2 regions of the Phytopseudomonas argentinensis genome follow, and region 1 is predicted to be linked to the other one. Evidence: predicted binding sites of a transcription regulator. Region 1 holds the regulator's gene; the other holds the start of a gene.
The links. The regulator sigma-54, encoded in region 1, starts transcription at its own class of promoters, with help from an activator protein. The targets are predictions, from matches to a motif close to ANTGGCATNNANNTTGCTNT.

Region 1 (15,608 bases):
AAGCGTTCGTTGTACTGGCGCGTGGAGGCGTCGACCTGGTCGAGCAGCGCGACGATGGCGTCGATGTCCTGCTCGCGCATCAGCTTGCCGATGAACTGGACGTGGCGCTTCTTGGCCGAGTTGGCGGTGTGCTTCGGTGCTTCTTCCAGGGCGCGGCGCAGGGCGTCGGTCAGGGGGAGCTTGCGCTGCAGATCGGGCTTGAGGCCGGCCAGGCGCTGGCCAAGCTCCTGGAGTGCGTGCAGTTCGCGCTTGACCTGGGATTTGCTCTTCTCGCCGGAGAAGTCATCGGAGTAATCAGACATGGGGCGGTGATCCAATGGGAAACGCCACCATGATAACAGCAGCTGCAAGCCGCAAGCTGCAAGCGAACAGCGAAGAGCGGGTTCGGCATTTTCTTGTAGCTTGGGCTTGAAGCCGTTTTTAGGAGTCGTTATGAGTGAAGTGGAAGTAGTCGGACCCGCCGCATTGCCCGGTTTGCAGGCGCAGGTCGAAGAGATTCTCGCCGAGGCCAGGAAGCAGGGCGCTACCGCCTGCGAGGTGGCCGTATCGGTGGAGCAGGGGCTGTCCACCACGGTGCGTCAGCGCGAGGTGGAGACCGTCGAGTTCAATCGTGATCAGGGCTTCGGCATCACCCTCTACGTTGGCCAGCGCAAGGGCTCGGCCAGCACCTCCGCCACTGGCGAGTCGGCCATTCGGGAAACCGTGGCCGCCGCCCTGGCGATTGCCAAGCACGCCTCCGAGGACGACAGTGCCGGCCTGGCCGATGCGGCGCTGATGGCCCGCGACCTGCCGGAGCTGGACCTCTATCACGCCTGGGACATTACCCCGGGGCAGGCAATCGAGCGCGCGCTGCTCTGCGAGGCGGCGGCTTTCGACGCCGATGCGCGCATCCGCAACGCCGATGGCAGCAGCCTGGGGAGCCATCAGAGCTGTCGCGTGTATGGCAACAGCCATGGTTTCGTCGGCGGTTACGCCAGTACCCGCCACAGCCTCAGCTGCGTGATGATCGCCGAGAGCGAAGGGCAGATGCAGCGCGATTACTGGTACGACGTGAACCGCCAGGGCCATCTGCTCGCCGACGCTGCGAGCATTGGCCGGCGCGCCGCGCAACGGGCGGTCAGCCGCCTCGGCGCTCGCCCGGTGCCGACCTGCGAGGTGCCGGTGCTGTTTTCTGCGGAATTGGCCACCGGCCTGTTCGGCAGTTTCCTCGGCGCCATTTCCGGTGGCGCCCTGTACCGCAAGTCGTCGTTTCTCGAAGGCACCCTGGGCGAGCAGCTGTTCCCGTCCTGGCTGAACCTCGACGAGCGACCGCACATTCCGCGCGCCATGGGCAGCGCCGCGTTCGATGGCGACGGCCTGGCCACCTATGCCAAGCCGTTCGTCGAGGGCGGCCGGCTGGTGTCCTACATCCTCAGCACCTACTCCGGCCGAAAGCTGGGCATGCCCAGTACCGCCAACGCCGGTGGCGTGCACAATCTGTTCGTCAGCCATGGCGAGGAGGATCAGCAGGCGCTGATCAAGCGCATGGGCCGTGGCCTGCTGGTCACCGAGCTGATGGGCCATGGCCTGAACATGGTGACCGGTGACTATTCCCGCGGCGCCGGTGGTTACTGGGTGGAGAATGGTGAGATCCAGTTCGCCGTGCAGGAGGTGACCATCGCCGGCAACATGCGCGACATGTTCCGGCAGATCGTCGCCGTGGGCAGCGATCTGGAGCTGCGCAGCAATATCCGCACGGGCTCGGTGCTGATCGAGAAGATGACCGTAGCCGGCAGCTGAATTCAGCGGGGCGCCCTTGCAGACCCTGTGAAAACTACCGCTCGCCACGTTTTCACACTGCCTGCTTGGCGCCCCTTTTCTCGCAAACCGTCGCGCAAGGCGGCGGTTTTCAATAGCCGTTTCTCCTTTGAACGGTTCGCCGGGCTGATCTGCCTATCCTGTCCTTCCTGCTGAATCGGCATCTGCGTTTGCATTTACCGCAAAGGATTGATTATTTTTCCTATATAGGAATTAATATCATTATCTTTTGAGGGATTGCCATGAGATTTCGCACGCGCGATACGCCTTGTCTGGATTGCTGGCACTGGCTGGGCTTCAGGATCCGCTGCGCGCTGCTGCCGGATGAGCCGCGGCTGCTGGAGCTGCACTGGGCCCAGGGACGGCAACTGGTCGAGCACGGGTGTCTGTGTCCCTGGCGGATGTCGCTGACCACCCTGACCCTGCTCATGGACACCGCCTGCGACAGGGCGCTGCCCTGGCACTGGCGCAGCCTCTGCCTGGACCACGCCTACCGCTCGCTCTACGCCCTGCAACACCTGGCGGTCGACCGCGAGCAGCAAGGCAGCCTCAATCGCGCGCGCAATCGTCTGGCAACCTTGCGCATGCAGCCCTCGCTTTCGATGTCCGAACTGGCAGAAGGAAACCCCTATGAATAACCACCACAGCGACACCCGTATCGAACGTGACAGCATGGGTGAGCTGGCTGTGCCCGCCGCGGCGCTGTATGGCGCCCAGACCCAGCGTGCGGTAGACAACTTCCCGGTGTCGGGGCTGGCCATGCCCGAGGCGTTCATCCGCGCCCTGGTGCTGGCCAAGGCGGCAGCCGCTCGCGCCAACGTCGACCTGGAGCAGATCCTGCCGGCCCAGGGCGACGCCATCGTCGCGGCGTGCCAGCAATTGCTGGCCGAAGACTTCATGCAGCATTTCCCGGTGGATGTTTTCCAGACCGGGTCGGGCACCAGCTCCAACATGAATGCCAACGAGGTGATCGCCACCCTGGCCACGCGCATTCTGGGCGAGCCGATCAACCCCAACGATCACGTCAACTGCGGGCAGAGCAGCAACGACATCATCCCCACCACCATTCACGTGAGTGCCGCCATCGAGGTCAGCGAAAAGCTGCTGCCGGCGCTGGGGCATCTGCTCGAGGTACTGTGCAACAAGTCCCTGGCGGTGCAGCCCTATGTGAAAACCGGCCGCACCCACCTGATGGATGCCATGCCGGTGCGCATGAGCCAGGTGCTCGATGGCTGGGCCCAACAGATCCAGGCCAACATCCAGTTGCTCACCGGGCTGTTGCCGGCGCTGCAGGCGCTGGCCCAGGGCGGCACCGCGGTGGGCACCGGCATCAATGCCCATCCGCGTTTTGCCGAGCTGTTCTGCCAGGAGCTCAATGCCCTGACCGGCCGGCAGTTCACCCCGGGCAGCAACTTCTTCGCCCTGATCGGCTCCCAGGACACCGCGGTCGCCCTGTCTGGCCAGCTGAAGACCATCGCCGTCTCGCTGATGAAGATCGCCAACGACCTGCGCTGGATGAACTCCGGGCCCCTGGCCGGCCTCAGCGAGATCGAACTGGAAGCCCTGCAGCCCGGCTCCTCGATCATGCCCGGCAAGGTCAACCCGGTAATCCCCGAAGCCACCGCCATGGTCGCCGCGCAGGTGATCGGCAATGACGCCGCCATCGCCGTGGCCGGGCAGTCCGGCAACTTCGAGCTGAACGTGATGCTGCCGGTGATCGCCCACAACCTGCTCGGCAGCATCGAGTTGCTGGCCAACGTCAGCCGCCTGCTGGCCGACCGCGCCATCGCCAGCTTCAAGGTCAATGAGCCCAGGCTCAAGGAAGCGCTGGGTCGCAACCCGATCCTGGTCACCGCGCTCAATCCCCTGATCGGTTATCAGAAGGCCGCGGAAATCGCCAAGAAAGCCTACCGGGAAGGCCGGCCCATCATCGATGTGGCCGAAGAGATGACCGAGCTGGGCCGCGCCGAGCTGGAACAGCTGCTCAACCCCGAGCGCCTTACCGAGGGCGGTCTTTAAGCGGTGCAGCGCTCGCGCACCGGTGTTCTGAACCCAGGCGAGGAGGCCGATCATGGAGCAGTGGAAACGACTCATCGCGGCCGGTAACCGCCACTTCGCCGAAGGCCGCTGGGTCGAGGCGCGCGAGCAGTACCTGCAGGCTCTCGCCCTGGCCCAGGTACTGTTCGAACGCTGGCGTGACGCCGAGGCGGCGGTGGCGGCGTTCGTCGTCTCGCAGCACAACCTGGCCGACCTGCAGTTGACCACGGGCCATCCCGAGGGCGCTGCCGAGCACCTGTGCGCCTGCCACGAACACCTGCTGCGCTGCATGGCGGGTGAGCAGCTGTCGCCCGCGCTGCGCCAGGCCGCCATGAATCACAGCCGGCGCACTTACGCCGGTGTATTGAACTTTGTCGCCGAGCACGGGGCCTACCCCCGTACAGATCGATTGCTGGATGCCCGGGCGTCCGGCGATGCGTCAACGGCAGCGCACATGGTGCCTGCCGCCCGTCAGTACCATTAGAGGAGTGAAACCATGCCGTATAGCCTGCCTGCTCTGCCTTATGCCTACGATGCCCTGGAGCCGCACATCGATGCGCAGACCATGGAGATCCACCACAGCAAGCACCACCAGACCTACGTCAACAACCTCAATGCCGCCCTGGAAGGCAACGCACTGGGCGAGTTGCCGATCGAGGAGCTGCTGACCCGTCTCAAGGAGGTGCCGGAAGACAAGCGCGGCGCCGTGATCAACAACGGTGGCGGTCACGCCAACCACTCGCTGTTCTGGACGGTGATGAGCACCAATGGTGGTGGCGAGCCCCAGGGCGATCTGAAAGCGGCCATCGACAGCCAACTGGGTGGTTTCGAGGCTTTCAAGGAAGCCTTCACCAAGGCTGCACTGACCCGCTTCGGCAGCGGCTGGGCCTGGCTCAGCGTGACGCCGCAGAAGAAGCTGGTGGTCGAGAGCACCGGTAACCAGGACAGCCCGCTGATGAACGGCAACATGCCGATCCTCGGCCTGGACGTCTGGGAGCACGCCTATTACCTGCGTTACCAGAACCGCCGCCCGGAATACATCGGTGCGTTCTACAACGTCGTGGACTGGGCGGAGGTTGCCCGCCGCTATCAAGCCGCGATGGCGTGATCCACGGCTTCAGGAGCATCCATGAGCCCACTGCATGAGCTGATCATGGCCAACCGCCGCTCACTGCGTCATGCGCTGGGTTTCATGGTGGTTTTTGCCGGCGGGTTGATTCTCGTCGGCAAGCTCCTGAATGGTGCGCCGGGCTGGTTTTGACCTAGGGTCTGTGACGTTTCAACGCGAGCCGCGTTGCCGCGAGAAATCTCGCCAGGCCGGGCGGCGATCCGCTAGGCAGAGGACGCAGGGAATGGACTGGCCGTCCGCGTTTTCCCTTGCCCAGTCCTCCAACGACGCATGGCGAGATTTTCCCACGCAACCTAGGCGGCCCCACCCGTAGGGCTCCGGCGCGGCCGTGCGTGAAACGTCAACAGACCCTAACTGGTGGCGCGTGCGGCGCGCCGCTGCGCTGTCCGAATTCCGCTACTCGCCTTCGTCGAAGTAGTTGTTGATCAGGTCGACCAGGGCCTGCAGCGCCTCGTCCTCGCGTTCCCCCTCGGTCAGCAGGTGCACGTTGGTACCTTTGCCTGCTGCCAGCATCATCACCGCCATGATGCTCTTGCCGTCGACCAGGGCTTCGGCGCTACGGCCAATCTTCACCTGACACGGAAAGCGCCCCGCGACGCCGACGAACTTGGCGGCCGCCCGGGCATGCAGGCCGAGCTTGTTGATGATGGTGATTTCACGGGCGGGCATCGCGGCAATTCCTTAACTGAGGTCGCGGTGGCGGATCTGAACGTTCTTCAACAGCGGCTTGAGGGCCTGGCCCAGGCGATTGGCCAGGTAGACGGAGCGGTGGTGGCCGCCTGTGCAGCCGATGGCCACGGTCACATAGGAGCGGTTGCTGGCGGCGAAACGCGGCAGCCATTTGTGCAGATAGGCATGGATATCCTGATACATCTCCTCGACATCCGCCTGCGCCGCCAGGTACCCCTCCACCGGCTGCTCGAGGCCGGTGAAATCACGCAACTCGGGCTTCCAGTAAGGGTTGGGCAGGCAGCGAACGTCAAAGACCAGATCGGCATCCACCGGCATGCCGCGCTTGAAGCCGAACGACTCGATCAGATATGCGGTGCCGGGCTCGGGCTGGTTGAGCAGACGCAACTTGAGGGTGTCACGCAACTGATAAAGGTTCAGGTGGGTGGTATCGATCTTCAGGTCGGCCCGGTCGATGATCGGGCTCAGCAGCTTGACCTCGGCATCCATGGCCTCGGCCAGGGAGCGCTGGTCGTTGGTCAGCGGATGGCGCCGGCGTGTCTCCGAGAAGCGCTTGAGCAGGGTTTCTTCACTGGCATCCAGGTACAGCACATCGCAACGAATGTTGCGTGAGCGCACTTCGTCGAGCAGTTCGGAGAAGCGCCTGAGCTGGCTGGGCAGGTTGCGCGCATCGATGGACACCGCCACCTGCGGATGCAGCAGTTCGCTATTGGGCAGTGCGCGCTCCGCCAGATCGGGCAGCAGGCCGGCCGGCAGGTTGTCGATGCAATAGAACCCGTTGTCTTCGAGGACGTCGAGCGCCGTGCTCTTGCCCGAACCGGAACGACCGCTGACGATGATCAGGCGCATGGGCTAACCCCGCAGGCTATTGGCCGTTCTGGACGTTTACGACGGTCTGGTACAGGGATTCGCTGTCCTGGGCCTGGCGAAGCCGTTCGCGGACATCCTCGCGGTCGAACATGCTGGCGATCTGGCGCAGCAGCTCGAGGTGCTCGTCGGTCGCCGCTTCGGGCACCAGCAGCACGAAGAGCAGGTCGACGGGGGCGCCGTCGATGGCGTCGAAGTCGACGGCAGTGCTCAGCTTGAGCAGGGCGCTGATCGGCGTGTTGCAGCCGGGCAGGCGACAATGGGGAATGGCGATGCCGTTGCCGAAGCCTGTCGAACCGAGCTTCTCGCGGGCGATCAGGCTTTCATAGATGGTCTGGCCATCGAGATCGGGCAGATCGCGCGCGATCACGCTGGCTATCTGTTCGAGGACACGCTTCTTGCTGCCGCCCGGCACGTTCACCAGGGAACGGCCGGGGGTCAGGATGGTTTCAAGTCGGATCATAGGAGAAGGACGAACTCAGCGGGCCATCGCGCCCTGCTGGCGATCGAGCTGTTTTTCCTTGTGCTTGATAAGTTGGCGATCGAGTTTGTCGGTGAGTAGATCGATGGCTGCGTACATGTCGTCGTGTTCGGCATTGGCCACCACTTCGCCTCCTGCGATGTGCAAGGTGGCTTCGACTTTCTGCTTGAGCTTCTCGACCTCCAGGATAACCTGCACATTGGTGATCTTGTCGAAGTGCCGCTCGAGGCGCTCGAGCTTTTCTTCGATGTAGCTGCGTAGTGCGTCTGTCACATCCAGCTGGTGTCCACTGATGTTGACTTGCATACCGCTTCTCCTTGTTGCCGTGTGTGAGTGGCGGGTATTGAACCTGCCGCAGGAACACTGGGGCGCTGCTTTCGCTACAAGGGCACCTTACATCAATCGCTTGCGTTCGCTCGAAGGCGCTATACCGAGCGATTCACGGTACTTGGCGACTGTGCGGCGCGCCACTTGAATGCCCTGTGCTTCCAGTAAACCAGCGATCTTGCTGTCGCTCAATGGCTTTTTCGCATTTTCCGCCGCGACCAGTTTCTTGATGATTGCGCGGATCGCGGTCGACGAACATTCGCCGCCTTCGGCGGTGCTGACGTGGCTGGAGAAGAAGTATTTCAGCTCGTAAATGCCACGCGGGGTGTGCATGTACTTCTGGGTGGTGACGCGGGAAATGGTCGACTCGTGCATGCCCACCGCCTCGGCGATATCGTGCAGCACCAGCGGCTTCATGGCCTCGTCGCCGTAATCCAGGAAGCCGCGCTGGTGCTCGACGATCTGCGTGGCGACCTTCATCAGGGTCTCGTTACGGCTCTGCAGGCTCTTGATGAACCAGCGCGCTTCCTGCAGCTGGTTGCGCATGAAGGTGTTGTCGGCGCTGGAGTCGGCGCGCTTCACGAAGCCGGCGTATTGGGCGTTGACGCGCAGGCGCGGCATGGCTTCCTGGTTGAGCTCCACCAGCCAGCGATCGTTGTGCTTGCGCACGATCACATCCGGCACCACGTATTCCGGCTCGCTGGACTCGATCTGCGAGCCAGGGCGCGGGTTGAGGCTCTGAATCAGTTCGATGACCGGGCGCAGCTCGTCCTCCTTGAGCTTCATGCGGCGCATCAGCTGGCTGTAGTCACGGTTGCCGAGCAGGTCCAGATATTCAGCCGTCAGGCGCTGTGCCTCCTTGAGCCACGGAGTGGAGGCGGGCAACTGGCGCAGTTGCAGGAGCAGGCATTCGCGCAGGTCGCGAGCGCCGATTCCAGACGGCTCGAACTGCTGGATACGGCGCAGCACGGCTTCGACTTCATCCAGCTCGACATCCAGCTCAGGGTCGAAGGACTCGACGATTTCGTCGAGGGTTTCCTCCAGGTAGCCCTGATCGTTGATGCAGTCGATGAGCGTCACGGCGATCAGACGGTCCTTGTCGGACATGGGCGCCAGGTTCAGTTGCCAGAGCATGTGGCTATGCAGGCTTTCACCCGAGGACGTGCGGGTGGTGAAGTCCCATTCGTCATCGTCATTGCTGGGCAGGCTGCTGGCACTGGTCTGGTAGATATCTTCCCAGGCCGTATCCACGGGCAGCTCATTGGGAATGCGCTCGCCCCATTCGCCGTCTTCCAGGTTGTCGACGGTTTGCGGGCTTTCCTGAAAGCTCGACTCCTGAAAGGTCTCTTCCTGGACCGCGGTCGCGGCCGCGCTTTCGGCGCCATCGGCCATCGGGTCGGAATTGTCGAAGTCTTCGCCTTCTTCCTGACGCTCCAGCATCGGGTTGGATTCCAAGGCCTCCTGGATTTCCTGTTGCAGATCCAGGGTCGACAGTTGGAGCAGGCGAATGGCTTGTTGCAGCTGCGGCGTCATCGTCAGCTGCTGGCCCATTTTCAGGACTAGCGATGGTTTCATTGCAGACCTTATCCGGCGTCTGTACGTAATCCACGACAGGGCGACGAAGCGCCACTAGGAAGCAAATTATATGCCTGAATCCGAGCACTTTGCCTAGGGCCTGTTACCATTTCGTTGCGATACGGCTCGAACGGTAATGGGCGCTGGCAAGGATTCATGGGGAGGGGATCCGCTAGAGGCGGAATTCGTGGCCTAGATAGACTTCCTTGACCACCTGGTTGGCCAGGATCGCCGCTGAATCACCTTCGGCGATCAGCTGGCCATCGCTGACGATGTAAGCGGTTTCGCAGATGTCCAGGGTTTCGCGGACGTTGTGATCGGTGATCAGCACGCCGATGCCCTTGGCCTTGAGGTGATGAATGATCTGCTTGATGTCGCCCACGGAGATGGGGTCGACGCCGGCGAAGGGTTCATCGAGCAGGATGAATTTCGGCGAGGTGGCCAGGGCGCGGGCGATCTCGACGCGTCGGCGTTCACCGCCGGACAGGCTCATGCCCAGATTGTCGCGGATGTGGGTGATGTGGAATTCCTGCAGCAGGCTCTCGAGCTCCTGCAGCCGCTGTTCGCGGTTGAGGTCCTTGCGGGTTTCCAGGATCGCCATGATGTTGTCGGCGACGCTGAGCTTGCGAAAGATCGAGGCTTCCTGGGGCAGGTAGCCAATCCCGGCACGGGCACGGCCGTGCATCGGCTGGTGGCTGACGTCCAGGTCGTCGATCAGTACGCGGCCCTGGTCGGCCTGCACCAGGCCCACGATCATGTAGAAGCAGGTGGTCTTGCCGGCACCGTTGGGGCCGAGCAGGCCGACGATCTGCCCGCTCTCGATGTTCAGGCTGACGTCGCGCACGACCTGGCGTCCCTTGTAGCTCTTGGCCAGGTGCTGGGCTTTCAGAATCGCCATGGTTATTGACCCTGCTCGGCAGCGGGGGCTGCTTTCTTCTGCGGCTGGATCACCATGTCGATACGCGGGCGCGGGCTCGACACGTTGGTACCGGTGGCGCGGCCAGCGTTGACGATCTGGCGGCGCGTGTCGTAGACGATCTTCTCGCCTTCGAAGGTATTGCCTTCCTGCACCACCTTGGCCTGGTCGATCAGTACGATGCGTTCGTTGGCGGCAAAGTACTGGATGGTCAGGCCGTACGCCTTGACGATCTGCTTGTCGGCTGCCGGCTTCTGCTCGTAGTAGGCCGGCTTGCCCACCGAGGTGAACACGTCGATGTCGCCCTGTGCGTTCTGGGTGATGGTGACGGTGTCGCCGGTGATCTTCATGGTGCCCTGGGTGATGACGACGTCGCCGCGGTACACGGCTACGCCTTGCTTGTCGTCCAGTTCAGCGCTGTCGGCCTGCACGCGGATCGGCTGATCGCGGTCACTCGGCAGAGCCCAGGCGCTTACGCTTCCGAGCGTGGCGCCAAGGCTGAGAAGTAGGGGGAGGGTTTTAACGAACCTCATGCTGGCCTCTTACATTGGACTGCAGGATCATCCTGCCGTCATTCAAGTACGCTTTCATTCCTTGCGCCGTGGTCACCCCATTGGCCGCGTCGATTCTAACGGCTTGCTGGGTCTGCGCATATTCCTTCTGCGGGAATACGGTCAGGCGGCTGGTGGTGAGTATAGTGGGGCGGCCCTTTTCGTCCGTGCGCTCGACGCGCACCTGGTCGATCAGTTCGACTTCGTTGCCATCGGGGCCGACTTCGCCACGGGCGCTGCGTACCTTCCAGGGCAGTTCGGTGCCGCGGAACAGGTTCATGCGCGGTTCGGTGAGCAGGGTGGTGTCGCTACTCTGCACGTGTTCGAGGCGTTCGCTGGTCATGTCGTTCTGTACCCGGCCGTCGGGCAGGTACTGCACGCTGCGCGCATTGATCGCATAGAAATCGATGGGGTTTTCCGGCCCGCTGTGCTGGGGCGCGCTGGAGAAACTGTCCGGATTGATGTTCCAGTAACCGGCCGCCACGATCAGCAATGCGCCGAAGGTCAGCAGGACGGGGGTGAGGAATTTGCGCAGCATCGGCAGGCCCTAGAGGTAGGCGGATTGGGCGGCGTCGAGCGTACCCTGTCCGCGCATGATCAGTTCACAGAATTCTCGGGCGGCACCTTCGCCGCCCCGTGCCCGGGTCACGCCGTGAGCATGCTCGCGCACGAATTCGTTGGCGCTGGCCACGGCCATGCCCAGGCCGACCCGGCGGATTACCGGCAGGTCCGGCAGGTCGTCGCCCAGGTAGGCGACCTGCGCGTAGCTCAGGCCCAGTTCGGCGAGCAGTTCGTCGAGCACGTCGAGTTTGTCCTCGCGGCCCTGGTACAGGTGCTGGATGCCGAGGTTCTGGGCGCGGCGCTCGACCACCGGGGTCTTGCGGCCGCTGATGATGGCGGTGCGTACGCCCGAGTTGATGAGCATCTTGATGCCCTGGCCGTCGAGGGTGTTGAAGGTCTTGAACTCGCTGCCGTCGACCAGGAAGTACAGCTTGCCATCGGTCAGCACGCCGTCGACATCGAAGATCGCCAGCTTGATCGCCTGGGTGCGTTGCAGCAGGTCATTCATCACATGACCCCCGCGCGCAGCAGGTCGCCCAGGTTGAAGGCGCCCACCGGGCGCCCATTGGCGTCGATCACCACCAGGGCGCTGATCTTGTTGTCTTCCATGATCTTCAGGGCCTCGGCTGCGAGCATGTCGGCCCGGGCGGTCTTGCCGTGGGGGGTCATGACCTCGTCGATACGCGCATCACGCACATCGACGCCTTTGTCCAGGGCACGGCGCAGATCGCCGTCAGTGAACACGCCGGCCAGGCGGCCATCGGCTTCCAGTACCGCGGTCATGCCCAGGCCCTTCTGGGTCATTTCCAGCAGGGCGTCACGCAGGCTGGTGCCGCGCTTGACCTGGGGCAGGCGGTCGCCGGCGTGCATGACGTTCTCGACCTTGAGCAGCAGGCGGCGACCCAGGGCGCCACCCGGGTGGGAAAAGGCGAAGTCCTCGGCCGTGAAGCCACGTGCTTCGAGCAGGGCGATGGCCAGGGCGTCGCCCAGCACCAGCGAGGCGGTGGTGGAGGAGGTCGGCGCTAGGTTGAGCGGGCAGGCTTCCTTGGCCACACGGGTGTCCAGGTTGACTTCCGCAGCCTTGGACAGCGGCGACTCGGGGTTGCCAGTCATGCTGATCAGGGTGATGCCCAGGCGCTTGATCAGCGGCAGCAGGGTGACGATTTCCGCGGTGGAGCCCGAGTTGGAGAGGGCCAGCACCACGTCATCGCGGGTGATCATGCCCATGTCACCGTGGCTGGCTTCGGCCGGATGGACGAAAAATGCGGTGGTGCCGGTGCTTGCCAGGGTCGCGGCGATCTTGTTGCCGATATGCCCGGACTTGCCCATGCCCACCACCACCACGCGGCCCCTGCTGGCCAGGATCAGCTCGCAGGCCTTGACGAAATTGGCGTCGATACGAGGCAGCAGCTCTTGCACCGCCTCGATCTCGAGGCGAATGGTGCGCTGTGCGGAATCAATCAGGTCGCGGGTCTGGTTCATGCTCGGCTTGGACTGCTCGACGAAAAAGACGGGGATTATAGCGGGAAAGCCCTCTGGACTCATCATCCATGCTGCGGCCGCATAAATGGCAAAGCTGTCACAACCCTGAACGCTGGTGCTGCCCGGCTTTGGCGGGCAAATATGCAAATGCTATAGTCCGCAGCCGTTTCGAAAGGGCGAACGGAGTGCCCTTGTCCCGATCCCGGGCGTCTGATTAGGAAGGCAGTACGCAATGGAGTTCCAATGAACGCGGAAAATCAGTACGCGGTCGAGCTTAAGAACGTAAGTTTTCAGCGCGGCGAGCGAGATATCTTCAAGAACGTCGACATCTGCATCCCGCGTGGCAAGGTTACCGGGATCATGGGGCCGTCCGGCTGTGGCAAGACCACGCTGCTGCGCCTGATCGCCGCCGAGCTGCGTCCGAGCGCTGGCGAGATTCGAGTCAACGGCCTGAACCTGCCCGACCTGTCGCGCAGCGAACTGTTCGACATGCGCAAGCAGATGGGCGTGCTGTTCCAGAGCGGCGCGCTGTTTACCGACCTCGACGTGTTCGAGAACGTGGCCTTTCCCCTGCGCGTGCATACCCAGCTGCCCGAAGAAATGATTCGTGACATTGTACTGATGAAGCTGCAGGCCGTCGGCTTGCGCGGCGCCATCGATCTGATGCCTGATGAACTCTCCGGTGGCATGAAGCGTCGCGTGGCGTTGGCACGGGCCATCGCCCTGGATCCGCAGATTCTCATGTACGACGAGCCGTTCGTCGGTCAGGACCCGATCGCCATGGGCGTGCTGGTGCGGCTGATCCGCCTGCTCAACGATGCCCTGGGCATTACCAGTATCGTGGTTTCTCATGACCTGGCCGAGACGGCCAGCATCGCCGACTACATCTACGTGGTGGGCGACAGCCAGGTGCTGGGTCAGGGCACGCCGGCCGAACTGCGTGACTCGGACAATCCGCGGGTGCGTCAATTCATGCAGGGAACGCCAGACGGCCCGGTTCCCTTCCATTTCCAAGCGCCGAATTACCACGACGATCTACTGGGAGGGCGCTGATGCGCAGGACATCTTCACTCGAGCGCGTTCGCCTGTTCGGGCGGGCGGGTATCGATGTGGTCGCCGCGCTGGGGCGTTCGACGATCTTTCTGCTGCGCGCGCTGTTCGGCCGCGGCACGTCGGGCAATGGCCTGCAGCTGCTGATCAAGCAGCTTTATTCGGTGGGCGTGCTGTCCCTGGCGATCATCGTGGTATCCGGCGTGTTCATCGGCATGGTGCTGTCGCTGCAGGGCTTCAGCATTCTCGCCAAATACGGCTCCGAACAGGCGGTGGGGCAGATGGTCGCCCTGACGTTGCTGCGTGAGCTGGGGCCAGTGGTGACTGCGTTGTTGTTCGCCGGGCGTGCCGGCTCGGCGCTGACCGCCGAAATCGGCAACATGAAATCCACCGAGCAGCTGTCGAGCCTGGCGATGATCGGTGTCGATCCGCTCAAGCACATCGTCGCGCCCCGTCTGTGGGCCGGTTTCATTTCCATGCCGCTGCTGGCGATGATCTTCAGCGTGGTCGGCATCTGGGGCGGCGCGATGGTCGCCGTCGATTGGCTGGGCGTCTACGAAGGCTCGTTCTGGGCCAACATGCAAAACAGTGTTTCGTTTCGCGAAGACGTGCTCAACGGTGTGGTCAAGAGCCTGGTCTTCGCCTTCGTGGTGACCTGGATCGCCGTGTTCCAGGGCTATGACTGCGAACCCACTTCCGAAGGCATCAGCCGAGCGACTACCCGCACGGTGGTGTATGCCTCGCTGGCCGTACTGGGGCTGGACTTCATTCTGACCGCTTTGATGTTTGGAGATTTCTGATGCAAAACCGCACGATGGAAATCGGTGTCGGCCTGTTCCTGCTCGCCGGCCTGCTGGCCCTGTTGCTGCTGGCGCTGCGCGTCAGCGGTCTGGCGCCGGGTGGCAGTGCCGATACCTACAGGGTGTACGCCCATTTCGACAACATTGCCGGCCTTACCGTGCGTGCCAAGGTGACCATGGCGGGCGTGAATATCGGCCGCGTCACCGCGATCGACCTGGACCGCGACAGCTACACCGGTCGCGTAACGATGGAACTCGATGGCGCTGTCGACAATCTTCCGGTGGACTCCACCGCGTCGATCCTGACCGCTGGTCTGCTCGGCGAAAAGTACGTGGGTATCAGCGTTGGCGGTGACGAAGAACTGCTGGCCGATGGCGGAACCATCCACGACACCCAATCTTCCCTGGTGCTGGAAGACCTGATTGGCAAGTTCTTGCTCAATTCGGTGAACAGAGACCAGGAAAGCCAATGAGGTACCCGATGATGATCAAGACCCTGCGCAATAGCCTTGTCGCTCTGCTGGCCGCTCTGCCCTTGCTGGCCGTGGCCGCCCCCGCTGCCCATGAAGTGGTGCAGAAAACCACCGATACCCTGCTGGCTGATCTGAAGGCCAACAAGGATGAGTACCGCAGGAACCCCGAGGCCTTCTACAACTCGCTCAACGAGATTCTCGGCCCCGTGGTGGACGTCGACGGCGTTTCGCGCAGCGTGATGACCGTGCGTTATTCCCGCGAAGCCACGCCGCAGCAGATGGCGCGCTTCCAGGAGAACTTCAAGCGCAGCCTGATGCAGTTCTATGGCAACGCACTGCTGGAATACAACAACCAGGACATCCGCGTGATTCCGGCTTCCGGCAAGCAGGATGCGCAGCGCACCTCGGTGAACATGGAAATCCGCGACGGCAAGGGCACCGTGTACCCGCTCTCCTACACCATGGTCGCCATGGACGGGACCTGGAAGCTGCGTAACGTGGTGATCAACGGCATCAACGTCGGCAAACTGTTCCGCGACCAGTTCGCCCAGGCGATGCAGAACAACCGCAACGACCTGGACAAGGTCATCGACAGCTGGGCCGATACCGTCGCCAGGGCGCGCCAGGCCCGGGGGACGTCGTGAGTCCGGCGGCCATCGTCGAACAGGCGCCGGGTGTGCTCGCACTCTCCGGCGTGCTCGATTACCAGAGCGGTCCGGCCTTGCGTGAGCAGGGCGGGCGGCTGATTCGCGCCACCCAGGCAGAAGCCTGCGTGATCGACTGCTCGGCCGTCGAGAAGTCCAGCAGCGTCGGCCTGTCGCTGCTGCTGTGCTATATGCGCGATGCGCGCGCGGTCGGCAAGCCGCTGAGCA
Region 2 (15,608 bases), 1.3 Mb from region 1:
GAGCTATTGGCCAACCAGTACAGCCTGGGCGTGATCACCAACGGCAACGCCGACGTGCGCCGCCTCGGCCTGGCGGACTATTTCAGTTTCATTCTCTGCGCCGAGGAGCTGGGCGTTGGCAAACCTGACCGCAGACCGTTCGAGGAGGCCCTCGCTCGCTCCGGCATGCAGGCCGGGCAGGCGGTGCATATCGGCGACCACCCCGGCGACGATATCGCCGGCGCACAGGCGGCCGGCTGGCGCGCGGTGTGGTTCAACCCCGAGGGCAAAGAGTGGAGTGGCGAGCGGCACGCCGATGCACAGATCCGCAGCCTGGGCGAGCTGCCGGCGCTGCTGCAGCGCTGGGCCTCGATGACTTGAGAAGAGTTGAGCGAAATACAATCGGCTGATTTTCGCCATTGATATGCATAGCGCCGTCGAGCATGCGTAACGGTGCTGTAGCGGGAACCGCTTGATGTACAACTTCGTGGGAGCGGCTTCAGCCGCGATCAACGTTAAAGGCACCAACAGTCTCGCGGCTAAAGCCGCTCCTACATTGACCGCTCACTTGCGGTCTTCTGCTACAAAAGACAGCCGCCACAAACGCAAAAGCCCGCCTGAGAAAGGCGGGCTTTTGCGTTCAGATCCAGCGTTCGCGTCAGATGGGGCGACTGCCGTACTTGCTATCAGGCTTCTTGGGAGGATCGGAAACCACGTTGGGCTCCACTTCCTGAACCTTGCCACCACGGGAGAGGAATTCTTCCATGGCGCGCGCCAGCGCATCGCGTTCCTTCTGCTTGGCTTCTACGCTCGGCAGTTCCTCGACTTCAACGGCCTTCTTGGCCTTGCCCTTGGCGGGCGCCGCGCTATCGGACTCGCTGTCATCATCGGCAACATCACCATCAGCGGCCGCCAGCTCCTCGCCGTCGTCCTCATCTGCGCCTTCCAGCTCGTCTTGTTCCAGTTCTTCGTCGCTCATGTTCAGCCTCATGACTTGCGAAAAGCAGGTTAGTTATAGCCCAGTCGTCCAACGTTGCCGAACGCCTGGAAAAATTCAATTTGCCGTACCTTGCAAGGTTGCAAGCACACGTCGGGCACCACCGTGTTCGCGGTGTTCGCCCAGGTAAATCCCCTGCCAGGTACCCAGCGCCAAGCGTCCGTTACTCACGGGCAGCTGCAACTGAACACCGAGCAGGCTCGCCTTGAAGTGCGCCGGCAGATCGTCCGGGCCTTCATCGCAGTGCTCGAAGCCGGTCGCGTCCTCGGGGACGAGACGGCGGAAGAAGCGCTCGAAGTCGCGCCGCACCGCAGGGTCGGCATTCTCGTTGACGGTCAGCGACGCCGATGTGTGCTGCAGCCACAGGTGTAACAGACCCGCCCTGTAGCTCGGCAGTTCCGGTAATGCATCCAGCAATTCATCGGTCACCAGATGAAAGCCTCGCGCCCGTGGGCGCAGGGTGATCAGCCGTTGCTGCCACATGCTCGTCGCCTCGTTTTTCAACGCGCGCATTCTAGCGTGCCGGACAAAAAAGCAAAGGGCGCCTGAGCGCCCTTTTACCGGTGTGGACCATCATTTCTACTGATGGTCGGCGCCATGCGCCTCACCCATCACTTCTTGCCGGTGAACTCGGGGTAGGCTTCCATCCCGCACTCGACCAGGTCGACGCCCTCGTACTCCTCTTCCTCGGACACCCGCAGGCCGATGACCGCCTTGATGAGGCTCCAGACGATCAGGCTGGCGATAAATACCCAGGCGAAGATGCAGGCGATACCCAGCAACTGCGCTCCCAAGCTGGCTTCCGGGTTGGTCAGGCAGACCGCCAGGGTGCCCCAGATACCCGCAGCGCCATGCACGGAGATGGCACCCACCGGGTCGTCGATCCTGATCTTGTCGAAGCCGAGGATGGCGAACACCACCAGCACGCCACCGACGCCGCCGATCAGGGTGGCCTGCAGTGCGGTCGGGGTCAGCGGCTCGGCGGTGATCGACACCAGGCCGGCCAGTGCACCATTGATGGCCATGGTCAGGTCGGCCTTGCCGAACAGGATGCGCGCCACGATCAGCGCCGCGATCAGGCCACCGGCAGCGGCCATGTTGGTGTTGACGAACACCTGGGCCACCGCGTTGGCATCCTCGATGGTGCTCATCTTCAACTGCGAGCCCCCGTTGAAGCCGAACCAGCCCATCCACAGGATGAACATGCCCAGGGTCGCCAGCGGCAGGTTGGCACCGGGAATGGCATTGATCTGGCCATTGGCGCCGTACTTGCCCTTGCGCGCACCGAGCAGGATCACCCCGGCCAGCGCAGCCGCGGCACCGGCCATGTGCACCACACTGGAGCCGGCGAAATCGAGGAAGCCGGCGGCGTCGAGGAAGCCGCCGCCCCATTTCCAGAAGCCCTGCACCGGGTAGATGACCGCGGTCATCACCACCGCGAAGGCGAGGAACGACCACAGCTTCATGCGCTCGGCCACCGCGCCGGAAACGATCGACATGCAGGTGGCGGCGAAGACGATCTGGAAGAAGAAGTCCGAACGGGCGGCGTAGTAGGGGGCGTCTTCGCCACCGGCCAGTACCGACTCGACGCTGTTCTCGTCACCGATCAGAAAGCCGAAGCTCGGCAAGACGCCGCCCTCGGGGCTGGAATACATGATGTAGTAGCCGATCAGCAGGTACATGATGCAGGCGATGGCGAACAGCGCCACGTTCTTGGTGAGGATCTCGGTGGTGTTCTTGGCCCGTACCAGGCCCGCTTCGAGCATGGCGAAGCCGGCGGCCATCCACATGACGAGAGCGCCGCAGATCAGGAAGTAGAAGGTATCGAAACCATACTGCAGTGCAGTCAGTGCTGTGTTGTCCATTTTTTATCACCTCTGGCCGTTGCGCACGGGGGTGCGCTGTGCGGTCGAGGCGCCCGGGTTGGCTCCGGGCGCACTCCGTGTGCTGTCGGCCCGCCACAGAAAGCAGGCCGCTGGTACTTACAGGATGTAGCCACGCTCGTTGTGCTGAGCCAGGTCGAGGCCGACCGACTCGTCTTCGTCGCTGACCCGCAGGCCCATCACGGCATCGATGACCTTGAGGATCACGAAGGTGACGATGCCGGTGTAGATCACGGTGACGGCCACGCCCTTGAACTGGATCCACAGTTGCAGGCCGATGTTCTCGACCTCACCGAAGCCGCCCAGGGCCGGTGCAGCAAAGATACCGGTCAGCAGCGCGCCGACGATGCCGCCCACGCCGTGCACGCCGAACACGTCCAGGGAGTCGTCGTAGCCCAGCTTGCGCTTGAGGCTGGTGGCGCAGAAGAAGCAGATCACGCCGGCCGACAGGCCGATGATCATCGCGCCCATCGGGCCGACGGTGCCGGCCGCCGGGGTGATGCCGATCAGGCCGGCGACCACGCCCGAGGCGATGCCCAGTGCGCTGGGTTTGCCGTGGGTGATCCACTCGGCGAACATCCAGCCCAGCGCAGCGGCGGCGGTGGCGATCTGGGTGACCAGCATGGCCATGCCAGCGGTCTGGTCAGCGGCGGCAGCGGAGCCGGCGTTGAAGCCGAACCAGCCCACCCACAGCATCGCTGCACCGATCAGGGTGTAGCCCAGGTTGTGCGGCGCCATGGCCACGCTCGGGTAACCCTTGCGCTTGCCGAGCACGATGCACGCCACCAGGCCAGCGATACCGGCATTGATGTGCACCACGGTGCCGCCGGCGAAGTCGAGCACGCCCCAGTCCCACATCAGGGCACCGTCGCCGCCCCAGACCATGTGCGCGATCGGCGCGTAGACCAGGGTGAACCAGACGGTCATGAACACCAGCATCGCGGAGAACTTCATGCGCTCGGCGAAGGCGCCGACGATCAGCGCCGGGGTGATGATGGCGAAGGTCATCTGGAAGGTGATGAACACGCTTTCCGGAAAGGCCGCGGTCAGCGATTCCTTGGTCAGGTTGCCGAGGAACATGTTGCCCAGGCCGCCCACGAAGGAGCTGAAGTTGGTGACTCCGGCTTCCATCCCGGTGGTGTCGAACGCCAGGCTGTAACCGTAGGCGAACCACAGCAGGCTCATCAGCGCGGTGATGGCGAAGCACTGCATCATTACCGACAGGACGTTCTTGGAACGCACCATGCCGGCGTAGAACAGCGCCAGGCCTGGAATGGTCATGAACAGCACCAGGGCGGTGGCGGTCAGCATCCAGGCCGTATCACCGGAATTCAGCGTTTTTTCCTGAGCCATGACCAGGCTTGGGAAAAACAGGGACGAAAGGGCTCCAAGCCCTGCGATTTTTCGCAGAGTCATGATTTAACTCCTGGGACGATTTGGGGGGTGGGGGCGGAGCTTTAGATCGCGTCGGTATCGGTTTCGCCGGTACGGATGCGGATCGCCTGTTCCAGGTTTACGACGAAAATCTTGCCGTCACCGATCTTGCCGGTGTTGGCAGCCTTGGTGATGGCCTCGATGACGCGGTCCAGCTGATCGTCAGCAATGGCGACGTCGATCTTCACCTTGGGCAGGAAGTCGACGACATATTCAGCGCCGCGGTACAGCTCGGTATGGCCCTTCTGGCGGCCGAAGCCTTTCACTTCGGTGACGGTGATGCCTTGCACACCGATTTCCGACAGCGATTCGCGGACGTCGTCCAGCTTGAACGGCTTGATGATGGCAGTGACTAGTTTCATGAAACTCTCTCCCGTGTAAGGTGGACTTGCCCCAGGAATTGCTACCCCGGCGCCAGTCTAAGCTCAGTGTCCGGCTTTTGTATGCATCGGCTGCCAAGACGGGCTGACCAACTGCTCGCGGCGTACCCTCCCGCCCGTTCGTGACAACCGAACCGCATCGGTGCATGGGTCATGAGCCTCTAAGCAGAAATCTTGCCAATCTTGGCAAAACACTGCTTTTCAGGAAGTTACGGGCCTCGGGATGATTGTGACCGGCTTCACGGTAAAGCGGCCGCACCAGAAGAGCGCCGAACCGCACCGCGCCATGCACACCATTGGTGCGCCACTGGCGCGACGGTGGCGAAAAACCACCGTGCTACACTGCCGCCAACTCATTCTGGAAGGTTCCCATGCTGCCACCCAAAGCGTTGCTCGATGCCCTCAGCAGCCAGGCCAGTCGCCTGCTCAGCGGTGACAACCCGCTGCCCCGCAGTGAAATCGAAAGCCAGCTCAAGGCGCTGCTGCAGAGCAGCTTCAGCAAGCTGGATCTGGTGAGTCGCGAGGAATTCGACAGCCAGATGGTCGTACTGGCCCGCACCCGCGCGCGCCTCGAAGCCCTGGAAGCCAAGGTCGCCGAGCTCGAAGCACGCACCGCAACGACGCCGCACGCACCGGCCGAGTAACGGCTCGGCCGGCACGCGATCAAGGAGTGATCAATGTCATTGGCCATCGTCCATAGCCGCGCCCAGGTCGGCGTCGATGCACCCGCAGTGACCGTCGAGGCACACCTGGCCAACGGCCTGCCCTCCCTGGCCCTGGTCGGGCTGCCGGAAACCGCGGTCAAGGAATCCAAGGACCGCGTACGCAGCGCCATCCTCAATTGTGCCCTGGATTTCCCACCGCGCCGTATCACCCTGAATCTCGCGCCAGCGGATCTGCCCAAGGACGGCGGTCGCTTCGACCTGGCCATCGCCCTGGGCATCCTCGCCGCCAGCGGCCAGTTACCCGGCGAATCCCTGACCAGCCTCGAATGCCTCGGCGAGCTCGCCCTGTCCGGTGCGATTCGCCCGGTTCAGGGCGTACTGCCCGCCGCGCTGGCTGCCCGGCAAGCCGGTCGGACCCTGGTGGTACCCAGGGAAAACGCCGAGGAGGCCAGCCTGGCTACCGGCCTCAGCGTTCTGGCGGTCGATCACCTGCTGGAGCTGGTCGCGCACCTCAACGGCCAGACGCCGCTGGCGCCCTACCAGGCTCAGGGCCTGTTGCGTCATACCCAGCCCTACCCGGACCTTGCCGAAGTGCAGGGCCAGATCGCCGCCAAGCGCGCCCTGCTGGTGGCCGCCGCCGGCGGCCACAATCTGTTGCTGAGCGGGCCGCCGGGAACCGGCAAGACGCTTCTGGCCAGCCGCCTGCCCGGCCTGCTGCCGCCGCTCACCGAAGAGGAGGCGCTGCAGGTCGCCGCGATCCGCTCGGTGGCCAGCCACACGCCGCTGCAGAGCTGGCCGCAGCGCCCTTTCAGGCACCCGCACCACAGCGCATCCGGCCCGGCCCTGGTGGGCGGTGGCAGCCGTCCGCAACCCGGAGAAATCACCCTGGCCCACCACGGCGTCCTGTTTCTGGACGAATTGCCCGAGTTCGACCGCCGCGTGCTCGAAGTGCTTCGCGAGCCCCTGGAAAGTGGCCACATCGTGATCGCCCGCGCCCGCGACAAGGTCGCCTTCCCTGCCCGCTTCCAGCTGGTGGCGGCCATGAACCCCTGCCCTTGCGGGTTTCTTGGCGATCCCAGTGGCCGCTGTCGCTGCAGCCCAGAGCAGATCCAGCGCTATCGCGGCAAGCTGTCCGGGCCCTTGCTCGACCGCATCGACCTGCACATCACCGTGGCCCGCGAGAGCACCCAGCTCGATGCACCGCCAGTCAACGGCGAGACCAGTGCGGTCGCCGCCAGCCGCGTCGCCGCCGCGCGGGACATCCAGCTGCAGCGCCAGGGCATCGCCAATGCCTTTCTCGACCTGCCCGGGCTGCGCGCCCACTGTCACCTGGCCGACGCCGATCGCCAGTGGCTGGAGCACGCCTGCGAGCGCCTCACCCTGTCACTGCGCTCGGCGCACCGCGTGTTGAAGGTGGCGCGTACCCTGGCCGATCTGCAGGCCGAAGAGCGCATCAGTCGCCAGCATCTGGCCGAGGCGCTGCAGTACCGCACCAGCCTGTAAGACTGCGCAAATAAGCTGAACGAAACGGCTAATGGCTTATCGATAGCAGGCGTGGCCAAGAATCCGCCTACCGGTGATGCTACAATCGCGGGCCTTCCGCTTTTGGCGGCCATCCGAAAACCCGAGTCGTTTCTCCATCCTGCCCTCCATCCGATCCAGCCTGAGCTGGTTTAGTGGATGCGCACGTGATGGACTGACTCCGACCAAGGAGAGCTAGCTCAATGGGGGCAAATCTGTCTTCCCGCTCCACCCTCAACCCGCCGGTTTTCTTCGGCTCGACCTTCCTGATCGCCTGCCTGGTGATCTACAGCACGGCATTCAAGGACAACGCCCAGAGCGTGTTCGGCGCCACCCAGGCCTGGATCATCGAGAATGCCAGCTGGGTCTATATCCTTTCCGTCGCCTTGATCCTGCTATTCGTGGTGTATCTGGCCATGAGCCGTTTCGGCGATATCAAGCTCGGCCCGGACCACAGCGAGCCCGAGTACAACAATACCACCTGGTTCTCCATGCTGTTCTGCGCGGGCATGGGCATCGGCCTGATGTTCTTTGGCGTGGCCGAACCCGTCATGCACTTCATAGCCCCGCCAGTCGGCGACCCACAAACGGTCACCGCGGCAAAGGAAGCGATGAAGCTGACCTTCTTCCACTGGGGTCTGCACGCCTGGGCGATCTACGCCATCGTCGCCCTGATCCTCGCCTATTTCGCCTTTCGCCATAACCTGCCGCTGACCCTGCGCTCGGCGCTGTACCCGCTGATCGGCGACCGCATCTACGGCCCTATCGGCCACGCCGTGGACATCTTCGCGGTCATCGGTACCGTGCTCGGTGTGGCCACCTCGCTGGGCTACGGCGTGCTGCAGATCAACACCGGCCTCAATCATCTGTACGGACTGCCGACCACCACCACGGTGCAGATCGGTCTGCTGATCTGCACCATGGGGCTGGCGACCATCTCGGTGGTCAGCGGCCTGGACAAAGGCATCCGCCGCCTGTCCGAGCTGAACATGCTGCTGGCCGTGGCATTGCTGTTATTCGTTCTGGTACTCGGCCCGACCGTATTCATTCTGCAGACCTTCGTGCAGAACACCGGCGGCTACCTGTCGGAGATCGTCAGCAAGACCTTCAACCTCTACGCCTACGAGCCAACCGACTGGATCGGCGGCTGGACCCTGTTCTACTGGGGCTGGTGGCTGTCCTGGTCGCCGTTCGTGGGTCTGTTCATCGCCCGCATCTCCCGCGGCCGCACCATCCGCCAGTTCATCAGCGGCGTGCTGGTGGTGCCGGCCGGCTTCACCCTGCTGTGGATGACCGTGTTCGGCGATACCGCGATTCACATGATTCTGGTCGACGGCATCAGCGACCTGGCCGAAGCGGTGAACCAGGACAGCGCCCTGGCCCTGTTCGCCTTCCTCGAGCACTTCCCGCTGTCGATGATCCTGTCGCAGATCGCCATCATCATGGTGGTGGTGTTCTTTGTCACCTCGGCGGACTCCGGTGCCATGGTGGTGGACATGCTGGCCTCCGGTGGGCATGACAAAACCCCGGTATGGCAGCGCATCTTCTGGGCAGTGCTGATGGGAGTGGTGGCGGCCTCGCTGCTGCTGGCCGACGGCCTCAAGGCCCTGCAGACCGCGACCATCGCCAGCGCCCTGCCCTTCGTGATCGCCCTGATGGCCTCGATGTGGGGCCTGCTGCGCGCCCTGCAGATCGATGCGGCCAAACGCAACCTGCGCGATCAGGTTGCCCTCAGCCCCCGTGGTGCCTCGAGCCCTGGTGGCTGGCAACGGCGCTTGCGCAGCATGGTGATGCTGCCGCGCCGCTCCCACGTCAACCGCTTCATCGCCGAAACGGTGTTGCCCGCCTGCCAACAGGTGGCCGAGGAAATGCGCAAGCAGGGCCGCGAGGCCCAGGTCGAAAGCGGCGACGACGGTCGCGTGACGTTGTCGGTCAGCCATGGTGCCGAAGCGGACTTCCAGTATCAGGTACGCCCCCGCGCCCTGATCCAGCCAAGCTTCGCCCTGCGTGATACCCGGGATGACTCCAGCGAGGAGCGCAAGTACTTCCGCGCCGAGGTTCACCTCAACGAAGGCGGCCAGGATTACGACGTGATGGGCTGGAACCGCGAAGAAGTGATCGGCGACATCCTTGACCAGTACGAACGCCATATGCACTTCCTGCACCTGACGCGCTAAGCCTCTGCGCCAACAGGAACGCCCGGGCCGTGATAGCTCGGGCGTTTTCATTTCTACCTTCTCCTTACCTCGGCAGGGCAACCAGCGCTGACTGATTGCCGGGTGCAGCTTGATGACTGCGTGGCAAGCGCTTCCAGCCCGGGTCACCAGCCTCCCTGATGGCCTGCTCATGACCTTTCGGCCCGACTTTCAGCGTTTTGTCTGCAAAAAGACGGAAGTAGTCATCGGCGCAGTACCTGTGGGAGCGCGCCATGCCCGCGATTTTTCGCGCGCATGGCGCGCTCCCACAATGGACCAGCGAACGGCTGCTCTTGCCTTGTTGCAGTCTTTCTAATGTCGCCCAAAACGCTCGTGAACAGACTCTGGCGGATGGTGCAATCATCGCCAGCCATTACCGGAAATGAAGATGCCCGCCCTGCTTGCGCAGTGGCGGGCATCGTCTTGCAGCTCAGCTGATTCAGTGGGCCGGCTTGGCCTCCGGGCGAGTACCGATGGCGTGCTGGCTTTCTTCCATGACCTGCTGGATCGCCTTGCGGCGGCGTTCCTCGGCGCGGTGGGTAAAGAACCACACCAGGAAGGTGGCCAGCGAGACCGCCAGCAGGATCAGGCTGGCGATGGCGTTGATCGCCGGGGTCACGCCCAGGCGCACCTTGGAGAACACCTCCATCGGCAGTGTGGTGGCGCCAGGGCCGGACACGAAGCTGGCCAGCACCAGGTCATCGAGCGAGAGCGCGAAGGACATCATGCCGCCGGCCATCAGCGAAGGCGCGATCATCGGGATGGTGATCAGGAAGAACACCTTCCACGGCCGCGCGCCAAGGTCCATGGCGGCTTCCTCGATGGACAAGTCCAGCTCGCGCAGGCGCGCCGACACCACCACGGCCACATAGGCCGAACAGAAGGTGGTGTGGGCGATCCAGATGGTCATCATGCCGCGCTCGGCCGGCCAGCCGATCAGCTGCGCCATGGCCACGAACAGCAGCAGCAGCGACAGACCGGTGATCACTTCCGGCATCACCAGCGGTGCGGTGACCAGGCCACCGAACAGGGTGCGGCCCTTGAAGCGGCTGATCCGGGTCAGCACGAAGGCCGCCAGGGTACCCAGCGCCACCGCGGCGATCGCCGTGTAGCAGGCGATCTCCAGGGAGCGCCACACGGCGCCCATCAGCTGGCGGTCGTCGAGCAGGCTCCAGTACCACTTGGTCGACCAGCCACCCCACACCGTTACCAGTCGCGAAGCGTTGAACGAGTAGATCACCAGGATGACCATCGGCAGGTAGATGAACGCCAGGCCGACCCACAGCATCAGCGTGGAGAAACGGAAATTCTTCATACCCGGCCCTCCAGCTCTTTTGCCCGGCCTGTGGATGAAGAGCCGATTGAACAGAATGATCGTTGACGCGCGCTATGGGGAGTCATACGCGTCCCTCCAGCTCTTTTGCCTGGTTGCGATTGAACAGAATGATCGGGATCAGCAGGATCGCCAGCATCACCACCGCCAGCGCCGAGGCCACCGGCCAGTCGCGGTTGTTGAAGAACTCCTGCCACAGCACCTTGCCGATCATCAGGGTTTCCGGCCCGCCGAGCAGCTCGGGGATCACGAACTCGCCGACCACCGGGATGAATACCAGCATGCAGCCGGCGATGATGCCGTTCCTGGACAGCGGCACGGTGATCTTCCAGAAGCTGTTGAAGTTGCTCGATCCCAGGTCCGAGGCGGCTTCGAGCAGGCTCTGATCGTGCTTCACCAGGTTGGCGAACAGCGGCAGGATCATGAACGGCAGGTAGGAGTAGACGATACCGATGTACACCGCGGTATTGGTATTGAGGATCTGCAGCGGTGCGTCGATCAGGCCGATGCTCTGCAGGAAGCCGTTGAGCAGGCCATTGTTGCTGAGGATGCCCATCCAGGCGTAGACGCGGATCAGGATCGCGGTCCAGGTCGGCATCATCACCAGCAGCAGCAGGACCGTCTGGGTTTCCTTCTTGGCCCGGGCGATGGCATAGGCCATCGGGTAGCCGATGATCAGGCAGGCCAGGGTGCTGAAAAAGGCGATCTTCAGCGAGCCCAGGTAGGCGGCCAGGTACAACTCATCCTCGGTAAGGAAGATGTAGTTGCCCAGGTTCAGTACCACCTGCAGGGTATTGTCCACCCAGGTGTAGATTTCCGTGTACGGCGGGATCGCCACGTCGGCTTCGGCGAAGCTGATCTTCAGCACGATCACGAAGGGCAGCAGGAAGAACAGGAACAGCCAGATGAACGGAATGCCGATCACCAGGTGTCGGCCGTTAGGCATACGCTTGGTCAGGCTGCTCATCTTCATGATTGCAATACCACGCCGCTGTCGTCTTCCCAGAACACCACCACGGGCTCATCCCAGGTCGGCCGCTTGCCGCGGCGCTCGGCGTTGGCGATGAAACACTGGACGATCTGCCCGGAGGTCAGCTTGACGTAGTACACCGAATGACCGCCCAGGTAGGCGATGTCGTGCACGATGCCGTGGCTCCAGTTGTACTCCGGATGCTCGTGATCGGCCGGCAACTGGGTGGCCATCAGCAGCTTTTCCGGACGCAGGGCGTAGGTGACCTGGGTCTCCTGGGCACGGGTGCTGATGCCGTGACCGATGTAGATCGGCTTGTCCAGTTGCGGGCAGTCGATCACCGCGTGGTCGGTGTCATCGTGGACGATCTGCCCGTCGAACAGGTTGACGTTGCCGATGAACTCGCAGACCAGGCGGCTGGCCGGCGTCTCGTAGACGTCGATCGGGCTGCCGATCTGGGCGATCCAGCCCAGGTGCATGATGGCGATGCGCTGGGCCATGGTCATGGCCTCTTCCTGGTCGTGGGTGACCATCACGCAGGTCACGCCGACGCGTTCGATGATCTCCACCAGTTCGAGCTGCATCTGCGAACGCAGCTTCTTGTCCAGGGCGCCCATGGGCTCGTCGAGCAGCAGCAGCTTGGGCCGCTTGGCCAGGGAGCGGGCCAGGGCCACGCGCTGGCGCTGGCCGCCGGAGAGCTGATGGGGTTTGCGCTTGGCGTACTGGGTCATGTGCACCAGCTTGAGCATCTCGGCCACGCGCTCGTCGATCTCGGCCTTGGACATCTTGTCCTGCTTGAGGCCGAAGGCGATGTTGTCCGCCACGCTCATGTGCGGGAACAGCGCGTAGGACTGGAACATCATGTTGATCGGTCGATCGTAGGGCGGCAGTTCGGTAATGTCCTGGCCGTCGAGGTAGATGCGCCCCTCGGTGGGTCGCTCGAACCCGGCGAGCATGCGCAGCAGGGTCGACTTGCCCGAGCCGGAGCCACCGAGCAGGGCGAAGATCTCGCCCTTGTTGATGGTCAGCGAGACATCGTCGACCGCGATGGTTTCGTCGAACTTCTTGGTTACGCGCTCGATCTTGACCAGCACCTCTTTGGGTTGCTGGCTGCCCTCGATGACCTTCTTATAGGTACTGGAAGCAACTGCCATTACCAAACTCCCGCAGTAAAAATGGCGCCCGGCGAGGGCCGGGCGCTAAAGGGTTCATCATCTTCCGGACTTTATCTTGGTCCAGCTTCGCGTCATCAGGCGCTGCGCCTTGGGCGGCAGTTCGGCCATCACGTACAACTTGTCCAGCACGGCCTGGGGTGGGTACACCGACTCGTCCTGGCGAATGTCCTGGTCCATCAGCTCCCCCGCCTTGACGTTGGGGTTGGCATAGCCGACATAGTCACTGACCCCGGCGATCACCTGTGGATCGAGGAGGTAGTTGATGAAGGCATGGGCCTGCTCGACGTTGCTGGCATCCTTGGGGATGGCGAGCATGTCGAACCACAGGTTGGCGCCTTCCTTGGGAATCGCATAGGCGATTTCGACGCCCTTTCCGGCCTCCGCGGCACGGTCGGATGCCTGCAGGACATCGCCGGAGTAGCCGAACGCCACGCAGATGTTGCCGTTGGCCAGGTCCGAGATGTATTTCGAGGAGTGGAAGTAGCTGACATAGGGGCGCACTTCCATCAGCTTGGCTTCGGCCTTGGCGTAGTCATCGGCGCTCTGGCTGTTGGGATCCAGGCCCAGGTAATTGAGCACCGAAGGGATCATCTCGTCCGCCGAATCCATGAAGGACACGCCGCAGCTGGCAAGCTTCTTCATGTTCTGCGGTTCGAACAGCACGGCCCAGGAGTCGATCTTGTCGACACCCAGTACTTCCTTGACCTTGGCGACGTTGTAGCCGATGCCGTTGGTACCCCAAAGATACGGCACTGCATACTGATTGCCCGGGTCGTTGGTTTCCAGCTGCTTGAGCAGCGCCGGGTCGAGGTTGTTCCAGTTCGGTAGCTTGCTCCGGTCGAGCTTCTGGAACGCGCCCGCCTTGATCTGCTTGCCGAGAAAATGATTGGAGGGCACCACCACGTCGTAGCCGCTACGGCCGGCGAGCAGTTTGCCTTCCAGGGTTTCGTTGGAGTCGAAGACGTCGTAGACCGGTTTGATGCCCGTGTCTTTCTGGAACGCGGCCAGGGTGTCCTCGCCGATATAGTCGCTCCAGTTGTAGATATGCACGGTACCGTCGGCATGTGCCAGGGTTGCCAGGCCAACCGAAAGCGCGGTCGTTGTCAGGATCTTGCCCAGGGAAAAATGCACAGGTCGTCCTCTTGTTGTGGCTCATCACCTGCAGGTGACGTATCGCGATTCGGGAGAGCGCCAGGGCAGCAGCGGCACTCGACGGGCGGCGATCCGCCCCTTGCCCATAAGCGCAGACCGCGGCGCCAGGCACCGCGGTCATCTAGCGATCAGCGACCGGACTTGATCTTGGTCCAGCTGCGGGTCATGGCGCGCTGGGCGGCCGGCGGCAGGTCCGGGAAGGCGTACAGCTTGCCCATGGTTTCCTGCGTCGGGTATACGCCCGGGTCGTTACGAATGGCTTCGTCGACCAGCGGCGTGGCTTTCGCGTTGCCGTTGGGGAAGTGCACTTCGTTGGTGATCTCGGCCATGATTTCCGGCTTCATCAGGAAGTTCATGAAGGCATAGGCCGACTCGACGTTTTCCGCGTCGGCGGGGATGGCCACCATGTCGAAGAAGGTACCGGCGCCTTCCTTCGGAATGTTGTAGGACACCTTGACCTTGCCACCGGCCTCTTCGGCACGGGCCTTGGCCTGGTAGACGTCACCCGAGTAACCCACGGCCACGCAGAGGTTGCCGTTGGCCAGGTCGGAGATGTACTTGGAGGAGTGGAAGTAGGTGACCGACGGACGAATCTTCAGGAACAGCGCCTCGGCTTCCTTGAGCTGCTTCGGATCGGTGCTGGTTGGATCGTAGCCCAGGTACTGCAGGGCGATCGGCAGGATCTCGGTCGGCGAGTCGAGGAACGACACGCCACAGGCCTTCAGCTTCTCGATGTTCTCGGGCTTGAACAGCAGGTCCCAGGAATCCACCGGCGCGTTGTCGCCCAGCGCGGCCTTGACCTTCTCGGGGTTGAAGCCGATGCCGATCGAGCCCCACATGTACGGGAAGGCGTATTGGTTGCCCGGGTCGCTGACCTCGACGGTTTTCAGCAGGTTCTTGTCCAGGTTCTCCCAGTTCGGCAGCTTGGACTTGTCCAGCGGCTGATAGACCTTGGCCTTGATGTGCTTGGCCAGGAAGTTGTTGGACGGCACCACGATGTCGTAGCCGGACTTGCCGGCGAACAGCTTGGCTTCCAGGGTTTCGTTGGAGTCGAAGACGTCATAGGTGACCTTGATACCGGTCTCCTTGGTGAACTTGGCCACGGTATCCGCGGCGATGTAGTCCGACCAGTTGTAGACGTTCAATACCTTGCCATCTGCCTGCGCCATACCGGCCACGGCGCCGGCCAGCGTCACCGCCAGCAGAGTCTTGCCGAAAGTCTTGATCATGCGGTTCAGCTCCCTTATGTGAGGTCGATTAACCGGGCCGCCGTTCTACGCGGCGGGACCCGTTTTTTGGCCGGCAAGTCTGGCGATAACAGCCCCATCGCTCAAGCCCTGACAGGCAATTGATTACACCCGACTGTCGCTGCATTCGAAACGCGTCGCAACGCCGTCAGGCCAGTAAAGCACGGGCGGTGAGATCCAGGCATTTACGGGCCTTTTCCACCAGCTCGTCGATCTCGCTCTTGCTGATCACCAGCGGCGGCGAAATGATCATGGTGTCGCCCACGGCGCGCATGATCAGACCGTTCTCGAAGCAATGACCGCGGCAGATCATGCCCACCGCCTTGTCGCTCGGATAACGCGCGCGGGTCGCCTTGTCCTTCACCAGTTCGATGGCGCCCAGCATGCCCACGCCGCGCACCTCGCCGACCAATGGATGATCGGCCAGCTCGCGCAGTCGTTTCTGCAAATACGGTGCCGTTTCTTCTCTGACCCGCTCGATGATTTTTTCTTCGCGCAGAATTCGAATGTTCTCCAGCGCCACCGCCGCCGCCACCGGATGCCCGGAATAGGTGAAGCCGTGGTTGAAGTCGCCACCCTCGTTGAGCACCTGGACGATCTCGTCACGCACCACCAGCCCACCCATCGGCACGTAGCCGGAGGTCAGGCCCTTGGCAATGGTCATCATGTCCGGCGTG

Region 2: glnK (P-II family nitrogen regulator) is a predicted target of sigma-54. The motif match lies at 4,836-4,855, and genes of this name have one in related genera.

Annotation. Positions count from the first base shown of each region.
Region 1 is NZ_CP056087.1:1,514,208-1,529,815, forward strand. Features, by position in the region: gene yjgA (ribosome biogenesis factor YjgA) at 1-302, opposite strand, end outside; gene pmbA (metalloprotease PmbA) at 433-1,779, shown strand; gene SA190iCDA_RS06565 (FagA protein) at 2,040-2,435, shown strand; gene SA190iCDA_RS06570 (class II fumarate hydratase) at 2,428-3,816, shown strand; gene SA190iCDA_RS06575 (hypothetical protein) at 3,869-4,318, shown strand; gene SA190iCDA_RS06580 (superoxide dismutase) at 4,331-4,942, shown strand; gene SA190iCDA_RS23140 (hypothetical protein) at 4,964-5,095, shown strand; gene SA190iCDA_RS06585 (HPr family phosphocarrier protein) at 5,360-5,632, opposite strand; gene rapZ (RNase adapter RapZ) at 5,645-6,502, opposite strand; gene ptsN (PTS IIA-like nitrogen regulatory protein PtsN) at 6,519-6,983, opposite strand; gene hpf (ribosome hibernation-promoting factor, HPF/YfiA family) at 6,999-7,307, opposite strand; gene SA190iCDA_RS06605 (RNA polymerase factor sigma-54) at 7,395-8,903, opposite strand; gene lptB (LPS export ABC transporter ATP-binding protein) at 9,076-9,801, opposite strand; gene lptA (lipopolysaccharide transport periplasmic protein LptA) at 9,804-10,352, opposite strand; gene lptC (LPS export ABC transporter periplasmic protein LptC) at 10,339-10,908, opposite strand; gene SA190iCDA_RS06625 (KdsC family phosphatase) at 10,918-11,439, opposite strand; gene SA190iCDA_RS06630 (KpsF/GutQ family sugar-phosphate isomerase) at 11,439-12,413, opposite strand; gene SA190iCDA_RS06635 (ABC transporter ATP-binding protein) at 12,657-13,466, shown strand; gene mlaE (lipid asymmetry maintenance ABC transporter permease subunit MlaE) at 13,466-14,263, shown strand; gene mlaD (outer membrane lipid asymmetry maintenance protein MlaD) at 14,263-14,736, shown strand; gene SA190iCDA_RS06650 (MlaC/ttg2D family ABC transporter substrate-binding protein) at 14,748-15,380, shown strand; gene SA190iCDA_RS06655 (STAS domain-containing protein) at 15,377-15,608, shown strand, end outside.
Region 2 is NZ_CP056087.1:192,350-207,957, forward strand. Features, by position in the region: gene SA190iCDA_RS00900 (HAD family hydrolase) at 1-360, shown strand, start outside; gene sutA (transcriptional regulator SutA) at 638-958, opposite strand; gene SA190iCDA_RS00910 (secondary thiamine-phosphate synthase enzyme YjbQ) at 1,034-1,459, opposite strand; gene SA190iCDA_RS00915 (ammonium transporter) at 1,588-2,841, opposite strand; gene SA190iCDA_RS00920 (ammonium transporter) at 2,959-4,275, opposite strand; gene glnK (P-II family nitrogen regulator) at 4,317-4,655, opposite strand; gene SA190iCDA_RS00930 (accessory factor UbiK family protein) at 5,045-5,317, shown strand; gene SA190iCDA_RS00935 (YifB family Mg chelatase-like AAA ATPase) at 5,351-6,841, shown strand; gene SA190iCDA_RS00940 (BCCT family transporter) at 7,063-9,036, shown strand; gene SA190iCDA_RS00945 (ABC transporter permease subunit) at 9,494-10,369, opposite strand; gene SA190iCDA_RS00950 (ABC transporter permease subunit) at 10,452-11,333, opposite strand; gene potA (polyamine ABC transporter ATP-binding protein) at 11,357-12,511, opposite strand; gene SA190iCDA_RS00960 (polyamine ABC transporter substrate-binding protein) at 12,569-13,663, opposite strand; gene SA190iCDA_RS00965 (polyamine ABC transporter substrate-binding protein) at 13,813-14,913, opposite strand; gene SA190iCDA_RS00970 (aspartate aminotransferase family protein) at 15,080-15,608, opposite strand, start outside.